DNA from 3 places in the Novosphingobium sp. ERW19 genome. Region 1 is predicted to be linked to each of the others. Evidence: predicted binding sites of a transcription regulator. Region 1 holds the regulator's gene; each other region holds the start of a gene.

Region 1 (5,434 bases):
CACAGCGATTGCACCTTCTTCGTCAAGATTGACCTCGAAGAATTTGGCGCAGGACTGACGATACTTCTTGTGAGTTGTAGACTTCCCGAAACCATAAACGGCGAAGCCCTCGCTCTTGAGGAACGTCGTCAAGGCCACGAAGTCGCGGTCGCTCGACACAACGCAAAGCGCATCGCATTTGCCCGTCAGGGCAAGCCGCATGGCTTCGACCACCAAGGCAATGTCGGCCGCGTTCTTGCCAGATTCCGACGGCGTGACCTGACGCGCCTCGATTACGTTGGTTCTCAGAAACTCGACCCAAGGCTTCGCCGCGGGAATACTGAAGTCCCCAAAGGCGAATTGCACGATTGGTCGTCCGAGTTTGAATATGTGTGGCAAGACCTTGCGCATGTAATTCGGGTGCATGTTCTCGGCATCGACAAGCAGTCCCAAGCGTAGTGTTTTGTCATTTTCCATGGTGGTCTTGCAGCATGGGGGTAGAAGCCTAACGAACTCCCAACATTCTGCCATTCCGGTTCGAAACACTTTCCTACAGTGGCGAATTTCGCCATGGTCCCTCCAGTCGCCAGGCCGTCTTGAACAAGCGAAAAAACCGCGCCACAGCTACGCCCGAAACCCCTTTCCGCAGTTCTCTCTGGACAGTGTAAACCCCGTAAACCCCCATTCAGGATTCCAGGGACAACGATGAACGATCTTACCCATCTCGATTCGTCCGGCACCGCCCGCATGGTCGACGTCGGAGGCAAGACCGAGACGCATCGCGTGGCGATTGCGCGGGGCTTGATCCGCATGTCGGCCGCCACGCTCGAAGCGATCCGCAGCGGCAATGCACCAAAGGGCGACGTACTCGGCCCCGCCCGCATTGCCGGGATCATGGCGGCGAAGAAGACCGGCGACTTGATCCCGCTGTGCCACCCGCTTGCGCTCGATGCCGTCAACGTCGACTTCGCTTTCGCAGCCGACGGCATCGAATGTACCGCAACCGCCTCGCTCAGCGGCCGCACCGGCGTCGAGATGGAAGCGCTGACCGCCGTGAGCCTTGCGCTGCTGACGATCTACGACATGGCAAAGGCCCTCGACAAAGGCATGGTGATCGAAAGCGTCCGCCTGATCGAGAAGCGCGGCGGCAAGTCCGGAACCTGGCGCGCTCCGGAATGAAAACGCCGCCCCTGCCGCTCGCCGAAGCGCAGAGCCGGTTGCTCGCGCTGGCCCCTTCGCTGCCCGTCGAGCATCGCTCGGTCACCGAATGCCTCGGCCACTACCTCGCCGAGGACCTCCACGCCCGGCGCACGCAGCCAGCAGCAGCCCTTTCGGCGATGGACGGCTATGCCCTGCGCAGCGCCGATCTTCCGGGGCCATGGCGCGTGATCGGCGAGAGCGCGGCCGGACACCCCTTCGCCGGGGAGGTCGGCCCCGGTGAAGCCACCCGCATCAGCACCGGGGCAATGCTCCCCTCAGGCGCGGACATGGTGCTGCTTAAGGAAGACAGCGCCCGCGACGGCGCCGAGCTGCGCCTGACCGGCGAGTCACCGCAACCACCTTCGCGCCATGTGCGCCCCGCCGGCATGGACTTCAGTTCGCAAGAGGCCCTGATCGCTGACGGCACTCGCATCGGCCCTGCACAGATCGCGCTCGCCATTGCCGGCGGCCACAGCCATCTCCCCGTGCGCCGCCGTGTCAGCCTGACCGTCATCGACAGTGGCGACGAGCTGGTGCCTCCGGGCCACCTGCCCGGCCCGCACCAGCTTCCCGCCAGCAATGGCCCGATGCTTTGCGCGATGGCCGCTTCCCTGCCGGTCCAGATTCGCCATGCCGGTCCGGTGGCGGATGAACTCGATGAACTGGTTCGCGCGCTGGATGCAGCCGACACTTCCGACATCATCGTCACCAGCGGCGGGGCGTCGGTGGGGGATCATGACCTCGTTCGCCCGGCGCTCGAAGCGGTTGGCGCATCGATCGACTTCTGGCGTGTCGGCATCAAGCCGGGCAAGCCGCTGCTGGTAGCCACGCGCGGTGAACAGATCATTCTCGGCCTGCCCGGCAATCCTGCCTCCGCCTTCGTCACGGCCTACCTGTTCATGCTCCCCCTGCTGCGCGCGATGCTCGGGGCGAGCGCGCCTTTGCCGAAAGCCATTCCAGCCCGGCTTGCGCAGCCGCTGGCACGGGGCGGAAGCAGGATGGAGTTCCTGCGCGCGGTCTGGGACGGTGCGTCGGTGAGGCTCGACCCGCTCCAGGATTCCGGAGCACTCTCGCCGCTTTCGCGGGCAAACGCGCTGGTTGTGCGGGAAGCAGGCGCGGAGGCCAGACAAGCTGGAATGGATGTTCCGGTCTACCTGCTCGAAAATGGCGGAATTGCTTGACGAGTCGTTGAAGGTTGCTTATCCGTTCCGTATTCGTTCGCCGGTGTGGAACATCCCGCCCCGGTCCATGAAAGATCAGCGGCTTTGCTTTGAAGCTGCGCAATGCGGAGTGGCCGCCGATGTTGACGCGCAAGCAGCACGAACTGCTCACCTTCATCCAGACTCGGCTGGAGGGTTCGGGGATCTCCCCCTCGTTCGAGGAAATGAAGGAAGCGCTCGATCTCAAGTCGAAGTCTGGCGTTCACCGCCTGATCTCTGCCTTGGAAGAGCGTGGCTTCATCCGCCGCCTGCCCAATCGCGCCCGCGCTCTCGAAGTTCTGAAGCAGCCTGACAGTGCAGCAAGCAAGCCGGCGGCGGCGCGCGAAGCGGCAAACACCAATTCCGTGATCACACCGCTCCGCACTGCAGCCAAGGCGGCGTCGCTGGCGCCTGCCAACGACGTCATCGAACTGCCACTGCACGGCAAGATCGCGGCAGGTGTGCCGATCGAGGCAATGGAAACAGCAGCGACGTTGCCTGTCCCTGCCGCCCTGCTCGGCGCTGGTGAGCACTATGCGCTTGAAGTCTCTGGCGACTCGATGGTTGAAGCTGGCATCTTCGATGGAGACTACGCGCTGGTCCGCAAGACCGATGTGGCCCGTGATGGCGAGATCGTCGTTGCGCTGGTGCGGGGTGAAGAGGCGACTCTCAAGTACCTGCATCGTGAAAAGGGCATGATCCGCCTTGATCCCGCCAACGCGGCATACGATGCTCAGTTCTATCGCCCCGAAGAGGTTGCGGTACAGGGCAAGCTGGCGGGTTTGCTGCGGCGCTATCACTGACGACGGTTCAAGCAGCGCTCTGCCTGTTCGGCAGACCTGCGTTGGAATTGCAAGGCCGCCGCGCAGAAATTGCGCGGCGGCCTTTTCCGTCAGAGCGTGTTATGGCAAATATCAATCGATTTGGTTGAGATTTCTCTGGAGCTACTCCCCGCAGAGGTATAGTATCCACCGTTACCGAATGCCCCGCCACGGGGCGCCCCTTTCCGGGACGGCCCGCCAGAACATGGGGCGTCGGCAACGGAAGAGGTGTTGCCAATGGCTTATGCAATCGAAAATACGAGACGCAGGCAGACACAGACCATCATCGCGGTCGGACTGCTTCATGGCGTGGCGATCTGGGCGATCGCTTCAGGTTTCGCCAACAGAATGGTCACAATCCTGACCGACCGTCTTCCCGCCAAGCAATGGGAAGACGAAGAGGTCAAGGTAACCCCGGTTGTTCCGCCCCCTGACGTGAAGCCCTCGCCCAAGCCGGACAACCGTTCGCTGGTTGCCCCACGTCCCGATATTGCCATCACGCCCGCCGATCCTTCCAGCACGGTACGCGACATCGAGCTCACGCCGATCACGCCGGTCGAACCTGTGCCCGGTATCCTGCCCGAACCTCGCCCTTCTCCCTCGCCCAGCTTTGCCGTGCGCACGGCATCGCCAAAAGGATCGCCAGGTTCCTGGGTCTCGGACCGCGACTATCCCTCCGCCGCGATCAGGGAAGAACGGGAAGGATTGACCCGCTTTCGTCTTTCGATCGGTGTGGATGGGCGCGTAACGGGGTGCGAGATAACCGGTTCGAGCGGATCGCCAGACCTTGATGCCGCCACATGCATGAAGGTCAGCGCGCGAGCGCGGTTCGTCCCGGCCCTTGGCGGCGACGGCATGCCGACGGTGGGAAGCTATTCAGGTTCGGTACGCTGGGTCCTGCCCTGATGAATTTGGCCGGGCGACGCTCAGGCTCGCCCGGCCAGCCTCTCCCAGTGTGATTGAGGCAGCCTCCGCGGCAGCGTCAGTTCTGCTTCCGGCGCTTGCGGACGGAACGACGAACTCCCTATCCTCCACTCTCAGGATCTGCGGAAATCAGACGCCTCGGTGCGCGATGAATCCCGGGTCGGCATTGACCATGCCTATCGCTCTTGAGCCGACGGCGCCGGTGCCTCTCCAACCACGTTCTGCGATCCCGGCGCTGTGCGAATGGCATCGCGGCGTTGCATGTCATGGAATCGTAAATGGGGTTCCGGCCAGCGATACCATCCATGCTGGCCTTGCGTTTCCGCGACGGTGCGAATTCGACCTGAGGCAAGATCAACGGATATGCCGCCCGTTTGGGCAAGGTAGGACCGATCTGCCTTGAGCATGCGGGGGCGGCACGATGCAGGAAGGCGTCGATCGGCGACGACGATGTCGGCCCGCTCGCAGGCTGCGGCAAGTGCCATGTCGTCAATGTAATTGCGGCTGCGGGCCATCAGGAGCGTGAAGCGCCGATCGCCCCGTTGCACGACGGCCGCGCAGAAATCGTCATTGCAGCGGGCGCCTGGCCATTCATCAAGGCGGCGGAGGTTGCCCTCCATACCGGCCAGTTCGAGCAGGTTGTCCCGCATGTAATCGCCCCGGCCCATGCGCAGGACAATCAGATCCGGACCTTCGTTTGCGATCCCGACATGGTGGCCATCCCCCGTGATCAGCAGATCGGGCGTGGGGGTCAGCACCATGGCCGTCACCGCGAGGCCGGCCGGCAGGACGCCAAGAAGGCGCACCTTGCCCGCCCAGAGCGCAAGCCACAGCATTCCGCCGACAAACAGAACGTAGCTCCACGCTTCGAACGGGGGCATAGCCGTGACGGCTCCGGGTTGCGAGGCCACGAAGTGTGCCAGCGCCAGGAGCAGATCGAGCGACTTGCCGACAAGCCACCACACCGGTCCGCCAAGCCCCGTCAGATCAAGCAGCAGGGCCATGCCTATCAGTGGCATGGTCACGAAAGTGGTCAGCGGAATGGCGATGACATTGGCGAGCGAGCCATAGACGCCAGCGCGATGGAAATGGAACAGGCCTATCGGCATGAGCGCGAGTTCGATGACCACACCGGTGGCCAGCAACATCATCAGGCTACGAGCGGCGCGGACGACCGGCCCGTGGTGTTCACCGGCAAGGAACGAGCGAACGGGGCCTGCCGAATGAAAGGCGATGATCGCGATTACGGCGGCAAAGCTCATCTGGAAGCTGGGGCCGAGGACCGCATCGGGCCAGAACAGCATGACAATA
Region 2 (5,434 bases), on a different contig from region 1:
CGGCCGAGGGTTCAAGCGCGAGCTCATCGACTTCCAGCGCGCAAGCCCGGGCAGCAAGCCAGGCAAGGCGCGGCGGCGTCGCGAACTGCTGCCATTCGATCTGCTCGTCGCTGCGGTTGGTCTGGGTCGGAATTCGGGCATCGAGACCGCAGAAGAACTGTTCGGCTTCGTCGATCGGGCTCGTGAGCTGGATTTGATCTGATGCTTGCAGGTGTTGAACCTGCGCCAGCTCGAGCGCAGCGTGAGCATCACGGATTGACCATGCCCCGAGTGCATCGGTTCCGCCGAAGTGGTCCGTCATGATGCGGTTGATGTCGCTGCGCGAAATCGGGCGGCCTTCTGCAAACTGCGACGCCATTGCTTTGGCTGCCGTCACGACGAGCGGCGGAGATGGTGGATCGAACGCGAAGGCGAGGGAAGAGTTGGACATGGGAAACCTCCTGACGAGGTCCTGCGTCTCGCAGACCTCAATCAGCCGAAGGCTCCCTCCCCTCTGGCTCGCTGATCAGGTTTTCCGAGCAACCCTCGCCTTAAGTTCATCGTTCCAGTCGAAACCGATCGATTCTGGTGCTCGCGTCTGGATCACACGGCCTGATGGTGAATAGGCCCTTCGCGCGCGCTGATCTGCGAGCTCGCCTCCTGCATCATTGTCGATGAACAGGTGAAGTTCGCGCACACTCTCTGGAATCGTGACGAGGCCGAACCGCTCGTTACCGAGCGTTGCCCAGCAAGGGACGCCAAACAGCTGCATCGCTGAAAGGGCGCTTTCGATACCTTCGGCAAGACCCAACCGGCCCGCTGCTGGCGGGGCCAGTCTGACAGCACCACAGCCAAGGCTTCCCAGCGCACGCTTTGGCCGATCGAAACCGGCGAGCTTTGCGTTCGGCGCGTCGAGAAATGTCCTGTGGATCGCGATTATGCCAATGTCAGTCGTGACCGCCGCCAACATGGCCGGCAGGAATTGGACAGCCCCGCGCGGCCCGAGGGGCGTTCGCTCGAGATAACGGAGCTGATCAGAGGCACGCAGGATCCCGCGCTGCGCGAGGTATCCTTCGGCAGGGCCGTCGGAGATCGCCGTCGCCGAGTGCCACAAACGCCGCGCGTTGGAATTGAAGGTCCTTTCTTCCAGTCGATCAGCGGCAACCGCACCCGAGCCATCGAACAGGTCACGGCTGCGAACACCCTGGCGGTCAAGCGCCGCTATGACCTCCTCGTTCGAGCATCCCGCGAAGCAATGAAACAGGATCGCCTTTCGGCCCAGTGTCACGCTCAGTGAGGGAGTGCGGTCGTCGTGCGCGGGGCAGCAGCACATGCCTATGCCCCGACTCCATGTACCCTGAAGGCTTTCGACGATCGTGCGGGCGCGGCGTTCGAGTTGATGAACTTTGTCTAACGGGGGCATCGACCTTCTCCGGTTGAGGTGCCCTCCGCGCGCAGCCTCCGCTCTGCACTTGCGCCATTCCAGTTTTCCTACATCTCTTGTTCTTTATATGTTCTCACTCGATTCGACTAGACAAGGATCGAGAAATGACAATCAGAACTCTCTTGATCGCGGGCATCGCGATCACTTCTGCTATCCCGGCCGGTGCTCAGGACATAGCAGCGCCAGCCACGAACGGCGCTGCGGCGATCCCATCCGAAGGCATTCGGATTGCGGAAGCATCAAACGGCTTCCAACTGGTCGAGCATGGGCTCTGGCGTTCCGCGCAGACCGCCCCAGCACCGCGCCTGTCAGTGTCGGACGATGGCCGGGTCAACCTGCCATACAGATACGAACCCAATGCCAAGCCGGCCCCATCCGGGTTTCGGCGAGCGAGCTACTTGCCTCACATCTATGCCGCTGAGGCGAAGTACTCATTGCCTGCGGGCCTGCTTGATGCGCTCGTATGGACAGAATCTCGTTACAACCCTTTGGCTGTCAGCCCGGCGGGTGCCGCGGGCCTTGGGCAGCTGATGCCCGCTACGGCAAAAGAGCTTGGGGTCTTCAATCGCTTCGATCCAATTGCCAACATCTTCGGCGCAGCGCGATACCTGCGGCAGATGCTCGACAGGTTTGGCGTGGTCCACCTCGCGGTAGCTGCATACAATGCAGGTCCCGGCGCCGTTGAGCGTGCAGGCGGCATTCCCCGCAATGGCGAGACGCCGGAGTATGTTCGCAATGTACTGCAAAGTTGGAAGTTCTAGCTTCCACGAAGCCTCTTGCGCGACAGAACTGGAAGCGGAAGCTTAGGTGATGAGATCGCAGCGCCGGTACACTTTCGGCGGAACGGTCAACTGGCGTCAGGCGGCTTTAGCGAGGTCATCGATGCGCGCTTCGCAGGTGCTCTTCACCAAAATCTGCAACTCTTTCACACGCCCGGCGATCCATGTGAGTTCGTCGGCGGAGATCCGGTATGAAGGTGAATAGCGGGCTTTGACGTAAGCATCTCGCAGGAGGGCGTAGCAGCGCTTTTCGAAGCGCCCGGTACGCGGCCAGACGTCCTTTAGCGAGGGCTCAAGTTCCTCGGCCATGTCGCGCAGACGATTAAGATTGTGGGATTTCGGACTCCAGAGCGTCCGGGTGAGGAAAAGGCAATGGTAAAGTCTCTCGACCGCCTGATGGAAAAGGAACGCAGCTTCCTTCGGCATGCCACTGGCCTGAGCATTTGCGGCTAGATCTTTGAAGTTCGACGCGCTGCTGAACCAGTCATCGAAGTAGTCTCGTGTTTCCTTGAGAGCTTGCTCAGGCGACAACGGCATCGGCTCGACGAAGTGAAAGCCGGGCTCTTCGAACAGGACAATGCCATCCTTGAGAATGTCCATGAAGAAGTAGCGACCGAGCCGCAGCTTGTCGTTCACGTCTTCAAGGCTGTGGTAGATCAGGCTGACCGGTGTACGCAGGACGGTCCCAGCGGAAAGATCGGCAAGCAGCCTGTTCTCGGTCGCCTCCCAGAATTCGGCAATATCCGTGAGATCGTCGTGGTTCACCACGACGAGAAGATCGTAGTCGGAGAAATAGCGTCCCACCGGGTCCTCGACCCAATCACCACGGGCATAGGAGCCGAACAGGACTATCTTGAGCAACTTGCCTGCGCGGAAGCGTGGCTGCGTACGCGTGGAAATTGCTTCGGCAAAGCCCGTGCGCACGGTCTCGACCACATGTGCAAGTTCGCGCCGCTTGCCTTCGGGCAGGTGATCGAGGCCGGAGTTCATGGAATGCAGATTCGACGGTTTTGCTTCTCGTGCCAAGGGCAAAATGAACAAGGCATCAGGAAGGCTAAGATAAGTCACTCGTCGGTAGCAGCGCTACTCTCGGCTGGTAATCCAAGCCGAACAGACGGAGCCCCGGAGATGATCGATCCCAGCAATGACGTCGGGTTATCGCGGCCATCACCGGGCAACGGATAACAAACCTTTCGTCATATCGGGCGTATAGCGCGGCAAAGAATGTGTCGAAGTGCAGCCCGCTCTCATCGCTTGGAAAGCCCGGTACCAACCTTGTCCGGCATTCCTCTTCCATGGCAACCATGGCAAGTGCCGCCGCCTCGCATTGTCCGGCTTGATCCATGAGGTCACGGCGCCGCCCCAAAACCTGCAGGGCATCATGAAACCGCCGCACTGGCGACACCGGCGCCCCATCCTGCGCTAAAGCGGCATTGCCGCCACCTCGCCGCCAGTCCGGTGCGGCACTGTTGTGTGCTGCCGAGTTCTGGTCCGTAGCTCGGTTGCCGCGCAACAGCACCAGATGTCCGATAACCAGTGCCGGATGCACCATGTGGAGATTAGTGCATTCGCCGACAATTTCCTCGAGGCGGTTGCCGAGATTGCGAAAGGCCCCGGTGACGCCCTTGCACGACACCGAAAGCACAGGCCCGATCCGGGCAAGCGAAACCAGAACGTCGACATGCTTGGCTCTGATCCCTCCGAGAACAGTCCCTTCCCCACATCCGCCAAGGGTCGGATCGAAGTAGAGCAGTGGCGGCTTGCGTTTACGACGCTCCACACGAAATGGTGGCCGCGGAATGATATCATCAGGATCGAAGCCACCTTCCACGACCAGCCGGCACGCCACATACCAGTGCAAGGGGAGTATGTGGCGTTCCGATTGGACGCGTCCATCGAACTCGGCAAATGCCGCGAGCGCTGTTGCCATGCTGGTCCAGCGGCATGTGTGATCGCCCAATTCGGCCTGGGCGTAGCGCCGTAAAGCTACGGCACTTTGCCGAGCTGGCTTGCGGAACCCGTGAATCCGGCGAGGTCGAGTGCAAACCGGACGAGCGCTCATGTGCCTGTCTCGCTGCTAGCCGAGCTTGTGTATTGTCTGCAATCGAAGCAGCGCACCTTCCTGCAAGGCAAATAACCTTCTGACATATTGATCGAATTTGGCAGTTCACGGTATTGAAGCGGGACTGAACCATGATACAGGTTGGACAGTTTCAACCGGATCGCCTCCGATCCTGAGAAGTTGGATCGCGGTCCATAGGCAGGAGAAAGGGCGCCCTGCTGGAGGCCGGCTGCCAAGAATGCCGGTGGGCGCAATGGCACCTCATGGCGGCTCGTGCGCTTGGGGAACTTCTGGAAGAGATGTCTGAGCGCGCAGGATCGATCATCGAACTCGATGCGCTGCTGGGCGAAGTCACCAACAGGCTTGGCTTCGACTACTATGCTCTCACCCATCATTGTCAGCTTGCGAGCAAGGATGATGGAGCGATCAGGCTGCACAATTACCCGCAGAGCTGGGCAGAAAGTTACGACTCCCATGCGCTGGGCATGGTTGATCCGGTGCATCGGGCCAGCCACGTGACGGCAAAGGGCTTCTCCTGGTCTGACATCGGTCGCCTCATTCCGCTCACGGCCCAAGACCACAGAATGCTTGCTCTTGGTGAAGAGCAGGGCTTGCGTAGTGGCTTTACAGTACCAGCGCATGTGCCGGGCGAAGCGCGCGGATCCTGCTCGTTTGCATGCCGCAATCCGCGAGAAGGTGCCCCGATTTCGCTCATCGCCCATTGCGCTGGGACATTCGCCTTCGAAACCGCGCGGCGTCTCTGGCTGAAGAGAGGTCATAGCCTTGCCTTGCGCAAACCGGTTCTGACCGATCGCCAGCGCGACTGCGTGCTTCTCATGGCCCAGGGCAAGACTGATCCGGAAATCTCGACAATTCTGGGCATATCGCGCGAGACGGTGACCGAGCATGTTCGCACGGCATGTCAGCGCTACGGGATCTACAAGAGACAATTGCTGATCACCCTGACCCTGTATGACGGAACGCTCACGTTCGGGGATGTCCGACCTTGGCGATACCCCCATTTCTGGGGGTAGCGAGGACGTCACCGCCGTTTGATCCTTGGCTGACCAGTTCGGTTGAGGAGCGATCCGTCATGTTGAAAGTCACCACGCCCGGCACAGAGCCGGACGCTGCGCTGCTGCGCGCCATGTTTGCCGCACGAAAGGCGGT
Region 3 (5,434 bases), on a different contig from region 1:
TTCGAGATCGGCATATAGCGTCCCACTGTCCCCATGCGTCCGCACATGGCCGGTTGACGCGAAGTTCTTTATTTGTTCTGATTGTCTCATGCCCCGAATCTCCGACGATATCCTCCTCACGCATCTCGAAGTCGCGCTGGCCGTTGCGCCGGAGCACACGCTTGTCCGTCTCAATGCCGATGATCCGCGCGCCCAGCGCAGCGCCAGGGTCGATCTTGCTCGTCATCTGGTCGAACGCATGCGCGGCTTCACCATCGAAGGCGACAGCCAGGGCGGCCCAGTCGCGCAATCGTGTCTGTTTCCGGGCGATCTGTCGCCGATCGGATGAACTGATTGGGTTTGTCGAGGAGGGTTACTGGAGTGGTCGGTCTTGGGCGTTGGAGCTCAGCTGGACAATGCGCTCGGCGATAGCCTGCCATGTCCGAATGCCTGCCTCGTCGCCAGCAAGTGCGAGCGCCCCAATCTGTTCGGCGACGTGCAAGGGTGCCTTGTCCCCATGGGCTTGCAGGACATGGTTGGCGCAGGCCCAGAGCTCCCAGTCGCTGAGCATCAGGCGAGCGCGCTGACGACACCGCCAACCGCCGCGTAGAGACCGTAGGCGACGAAGGCTGCGGCAAGGAGGAGTTCGAGCCGGAGTTTGAAGGCAGTCGGACGAGGCTGTCCGGCTGGCCATATCTGGTCACAGACAAATCCGTTGAACCCCGAACGCTCCCCGACAACTTCGACGCGAGCGCCGATGAATTTGCGTACCTGGCGGGTGTTGTCGAGTTCCCAAGTCCCGCCACCGTCAGTTCGCAGCACCGGTCCGTTGGCCGCCCATTCGATGATGCCGGTCAGATGCGTGGTGCTGCTCACCGGCAAGCCGGGCCTTTCCAGTAGCGATCCCAGCGCAGGACAGTGCCGGTCTTGATCATGGCGCATGACAGATCGGCACCTGACGGCAGACGGCACCAGGCAGCGGTCCTGTTTCCACCTGCGGACCCCTCGGAGCGGCATGTGAGCCGTGGACCTCTGACTACCACGTGTCCGGTCGCGATTGTTCCCTTCGAGCCGCCCATCAGCACTACCAGCGCATCGCGCGCCTCAAGCGCCGAGGCAGCGGGGCAGGGCTGATTGGTCCGGCAGGTGCCGTCCATCTCCCGGGCCGCGATGCCCGCGATCCTCAGGTGAGGGCCTTCCGCACACCAGACTGGACCATCACCATCCCAGACATGAGTGGGCGTGCAGGTAAATGTCTGCCCGGAAGCGACGATCGAAGCGGCAAGCAGGGCAAGCATCAGAAGGCCACCTTAGAGCGCCCGTCCGAACCAGAGAACCCGTCCGACGATATTGAGGGTGCGTTTCTCGAGGCCGCGCCAGCTTGGATAAGCCGGGTTGTCGCTCAGGACCGACGCGCGTTTGCCCTGTGGTTCGAGGGCAATCCGCTTTACGCTCAGCATGTCGTCCATCCGCAGGACATAGATCCCGTCTCTCAGCCGCGACTGGCCATCCCCGAGATCGACCATAACCTCGTCGCCATCGTGGAGGGTGGGCTCCATGGAGTCCCCATGGACCGCGATAATCGAGAGGCTCGATGCCTTGCTCGCGGTCAGTCGACGCAGCCACTTCTCGTCGAAGCCGAACTGCGCGGATTTGGCTTCCATTTCGGCCAGAGCGCCGTGGCCGGCTGATGCCTCGACATTGAGCAAAGGCACATGGACGAGCTCGACCACCGGGCCTGAGCGGCGGGCAGGGGCTCCAAGAACCTTCTCATCGACCCCGAAAAATCGCGCCAGAACCGAGCGGTCCTGCTCGTCCAGCTGCCTCGGGCTGCCGCGCCGAATATACTGCTGGATGTAAGCGGCATTGCGCCCCAACAGGCGCGAAACCGAGGAGTAATTCACCCCTCGTTGCTGGATTAGTTCGTCCAGGGCTCTCCGTGCGTCGTCCATGACTGCCAGTCCTATCGCGGGCACCTAGGAAAATCGATCCTAGACTCTAGGAAGCCTTCCTAGTAAGAACATAACAGGAACGCAAGCTTAAAGCGAGTCTATGGCGATGGAGCTATTGGAGCAGATCGAGGCATATCTAGCGCGAACACGGACGTCGCCGAGCACCTTCGGTCGCTTGGTTGCCGGGGACCCAAGGCTTGTTGCTGACCTTAGGTCAGGCAGGCGCCCGAGAGAGAAGACGAGAGTGCGCATAACTTGCTACCTGAGGCAGGGCTCTCACGGCTGAGGCGGGCTACGCGCGCTCGTAGGACACATTGGCCGGTCAACGAGCCTACTCGGCGTGGGAAATCAATCAGATCTCCAAGGTAGGTGGTTGCGGGCTGCCTGCCCCAAGGCTACTTCGAAGGGTAGGGGCACTCGACGATATCAGATCGCGATTCAAGCACTCCCAATTGGATCAAAATAGTAATGTCAAAGCTTACCCTTGAAAAATTGGAACGTCATCTATTCGCAGCTGCAGACATATTGCGCGGGAAGATGGATGCCTCTGAATTCAAGGAGTATATTTTTGGGCTCCTGTTCCTCAAGCGTTGTTCTGATGTGTTTGAGCAGCAGCGAGATAAAATTCTCAAGGAACAGCGAGCCCAAGGGCGGTCTGAAGCGGAGGCACTGCAGCGGGCAGACCATCCATCATCATACGAGAAGTCGTTCTTTGTTCCGCCCGTAGCCAGATGGACAAGGCTGCTGGATGACGTCCATTCAAATGTCGCCAACGAGTTGAATAAGGCTCTGGCTGGCTTGGAAAACGCGAACCATCAGGCGCTGTCGGGCGTCTTGGGTCACATCAATTTTGCCCGCAAGATCGGCGAATCCGAAATTCCCGACGAGAAATTGCGGCGGCTCATCAGCCACTTCAACAAGTACCGGCTTCTGGATGAGGATTTCGAATTTCCGGACCTGCTCGGCGCTGCCTACGAGTATCTGATCAGCGAGTTTGCGGACTCCGCCGGCAAAAAGGCCGGAGAGTTCTACACGCCAAGAGGGGTCGTGCAGCTCATGGTGCGGATCCTCGATCCGCAGGGTGGCACGTCGCTCTACGATCCAACCTGTGGCAGCGGCGGCATGCTGAACCAGGGGAACGAGCACGCCCTCCAGCACGGAGGACCGCGGCTGCGCCTTTATGGGCAGGAAGATAACGGGGCTGTCTGGGCGATCTGCCGGATGAACCTGCTGCTGCACGGCGTTCCCGACGCCGACATCCGGAATGGCGACACGCTGCTGGAACCGAAGCACCTTGAGGACGGTCGCCTGATGCGCTTCGACCGGGTGATCGCCAACCCGCCATTCAGCCAGAATTACACCAAGCGCGGCATCCAGTTCGGCGACCGGTTCCGCTTCGGCTGGTGCCCGACGACGGGCAAAAAGGCCGACCTCATGTTCGCGCAGCACATGCTGGCAAGCCTCAAGCAGAACGGCAAGATGGCGGTCGTGATGCCCCACGGCGTGCTGTTCCGTGGTGGCGAAGAGAAGAAGATCAGGATAGCGCTACTCAAGGATGATTGCATCGAGGCGGTCATCGGCCTGCCCCAAAATCTCTTCTATGGCACCGGTATCCCGGCTTGTGTCCTGGTGATGCGCCATCCGGGCGGCAAACCCGAAGCGCGCAAGGGCAAGGTGCTCTTCATCAACGCCGACCGCGAATATCGCGAAGGCCGTGCGCAGAACTTCATCGATCCGGAGCACATCGAAAAGATCATCAGCGCTTATAATGCCTTCGCCGATGTGCCCGGCTTTGCGGCTGTAGTCGACAACAAGGCCATTATCGAGGACGAAGCCGGAAACCTGAACATCCGTCGATACGCCGACAGTAGCCCACCGCCGGAGCCGCACGATGTCCGCGCGCACCTTCATGGCGGTTTGCCGAAGCGCGAGATCGAAGCCATCCGCCCGCAGGCAATGGCGCAGGGCTTCGACGTTGGCGTGCCGTTCTGCGACCGCGATTCCGACTACGCCGATTTCGCCCCCGCCGTGGCAAAGCGGGCGGACATCCGTGCCTTGGTGGAAACCGACGCTGGCGTCGCCGCCCGGGCCGGAGAGATGCTGGGCGCTTTCGATGCCTGGTGGGCTTCGGCGCAGTCCGGGCTGGCAGACCTGCCAACCACCAAGCGCCTCATGCCGCTGCGCCGGGAGCTGCTCGACAGTTTCGAGCCGGCGATGCTGCCGGTCGGCTGCGTCGATCGCTATGCGCTTATGGGCGCCATCGCGGGCTGGTGGGACGAAATCCGCTACGAACTCCGTGTTATCGTCGAGAACGGTTTTGCCGAGCTTGTCGACGGCTGGGTCGAAACGCTGCGTTCCGCGCTCGAAGACGAAGAGGCCGACGACGACGAGGACAGCGACGTCAAGAAGACAGTGAAGGTGACGCTTGAGGAGCTGCTCGCCCATCCCTTCGTGCGGCACCGGATGGCCGACTATGTGACCCAACTATCCGCAGCGCAAGCCGAGGTGGAGCGCATCAAGGCCGAAAAGGACGCTTGGGAAAGCGGTGACGGTGTCGAAGGCGCCGAGGACTGGATGGATGGCGCGGAGGACGGCACCGCGCTGCCCAAGTTGTTGGAGAAGCGCCGCAAGGACCTGCGCGCCGAGATGGGCGAGGATGACAAGCGCCGCAAGGAGCTGGTGAAGACCACACCTGCTGGAAAGCCGTCCAAGGGCTCAATCGACTGGATGCGGGCGCAGGGAATGAACGTGCGGGAGGCTGAGGCCGAACTTGCCGACCTCAATCGCCGTCTCGCGCCGCTTGTCGACGAAGCGGAGACCATCGATGCGATGCTCGCCCCCTATGAAGCGATCAAGGAGGAGCTGAAGGCGGCGCGCGCCACGCTGCGGCGGCTGAAAGCGGCCTTTGTCGAGCGGCTGACAGCAGCGCGGGCCGAACTCGATGACGGTGATTGCCGCGAACTGGTGCTCGCCATCGACCGCGAGCGGCTTTTCGATCGGCTCGAGCGTGCCCGTGCGCGTCGTGTCGGGACCTTGGTCTCCAGTCTCGAGCGTCTCTGGGATAAATATCGGGTCAGCCTAAAGCACATCGAGGGGCGAAGGACCGACGCGACGACGCGGCTGGACCAATACCTGAAGGAACTCAGGTATGCTTGAAAATCTCGCCACGACATCGCTCAGCCAATACTGCGATGCTAACGTCCAGAGCCTTGGGCGAGAGACGCCGAGTGATTTTCAGTTTCGATACATCGACTTAAGCAGCGTCAACCAAGGCAGCATCGACTGGCAGAAGGCGAGAGTGCTTACTTTTGCCGGCAGCCCCAGCCGTGCGCGAAGAGTTGTAAAGCCGGGTGACGTGCTGTTTTCGACCGTCCGACCAAGCTTAATGGGTCATGGGATGGTTCGTGCCACGGCCGACCTCCCAGTGATTGCATCCACGGGCTTTGCCGTGCTCTCTCCAAAGGATGGCGTTGACGGACGCTTTCTGTTCCACGCGCTGTTTC

What was found. Region 1 encodes LexA, which represses DNA repair genes until DNA is damaged. Its sites were predicted from a motif close to GTTCCNCNCTTGTTCT; they were not measured.
Region 2: HGI46_RS00050 (toprim domain-containing protein) is a predicted target of LexA. The motif match lies at 1,482-1,497, and genes of this name have one in related genera.
Region 3: HGI46_RS21160 (S24 family peptidase) is a predicted target of LexA. The motif match lies at 1,997-2,012, and genes of this name have one in related genera.

The regions. Positions count from the first base shown of each region.
Region 1 covers NZ_JABAIC010000002.1:299,731-305,164, reverse strand. Annotated here, with positions in the region: gene HGI46_RS04835 (NYN domain-containing protein) at 1-456, opposite strand, end outside; gene moaC (cyclic pyranopterin monophosphate synthase MoaC) at 685-1,158, shown strand; gene HGI46_RS04825 (molybdopterin molybdotransferase MoeA) at 1,155-2,360, shown strand; gene lexA (transcriptional repressor LexA) at 2,480-3,181, shown strand; gene HGI46_RS04815 (energy transducer TonB) at 3,437-4,105, shown strand; gene HGI46_RS04810 (ComEC/Rec2 family competence protein) at 4,300-5,434, opposite strand, start outside.
Region 2 covers NZ_JABAIC010000001.1:12,186-17,619, forward strand. Annotated here, with positions in the region: gene HGI46_RS00045 (bifunctional class I SAM-dependent methyltransferase/DEAD/DEAH box helicase) at 1-430, opposite strand, end outside; gene HGI46_RS00050 (toprim domain-containing protein) at 506-1,402, opposite strand; gene HGI46_RS00055 (lytic transglycosylase domain-containing protein) at 1,528-2,184, shown strand; gene HGI46_RS00060 (HEPN domain-containing protein) at 2,281-3,243, opposite strand; gene HGI46_RS00065 (hypothetical protein) at 3,257-4,132, opposite strand; gene HGI46_RS00070 (LuxR family transcriptional regulator) at 4,528-5,298, shown strand; gene HGI46_RS00075 (acyl-homoserine-lactone synthase) at 5,358-5,434, shown strand, end outside.
Region 3 covers NZ_JABAIC010000020.1:22,788-28,221, reverse strand. Annotated here, with positions in the region: gene mobF (MobF family relaxase) at 1-18, shown strand, start outside; gene HGI46_RS21180 (hypothetical protein) at 89-328, shown strand; gene HGI46_RS22305 (hypothetical protein) at 353-550, opposite strand; gene HGI46_RS21170 (DUF5818 domain-containing protein) at 550-855, opposite strand; gene HGI46_RS21165 (hypothetical protein) at 852-1,277, opposite strand; gene HGI46_RS21160 (S24 family peptidase) at 1,290-1,931, opposite strand; gene HGI46_RS21155 (N-6 DNA methylase) at 2,400-5,087, shown strand; gene HGI46_RS21150 (restriction endonuclease subunit S) at 5,080-5,434, shown strand, end outside.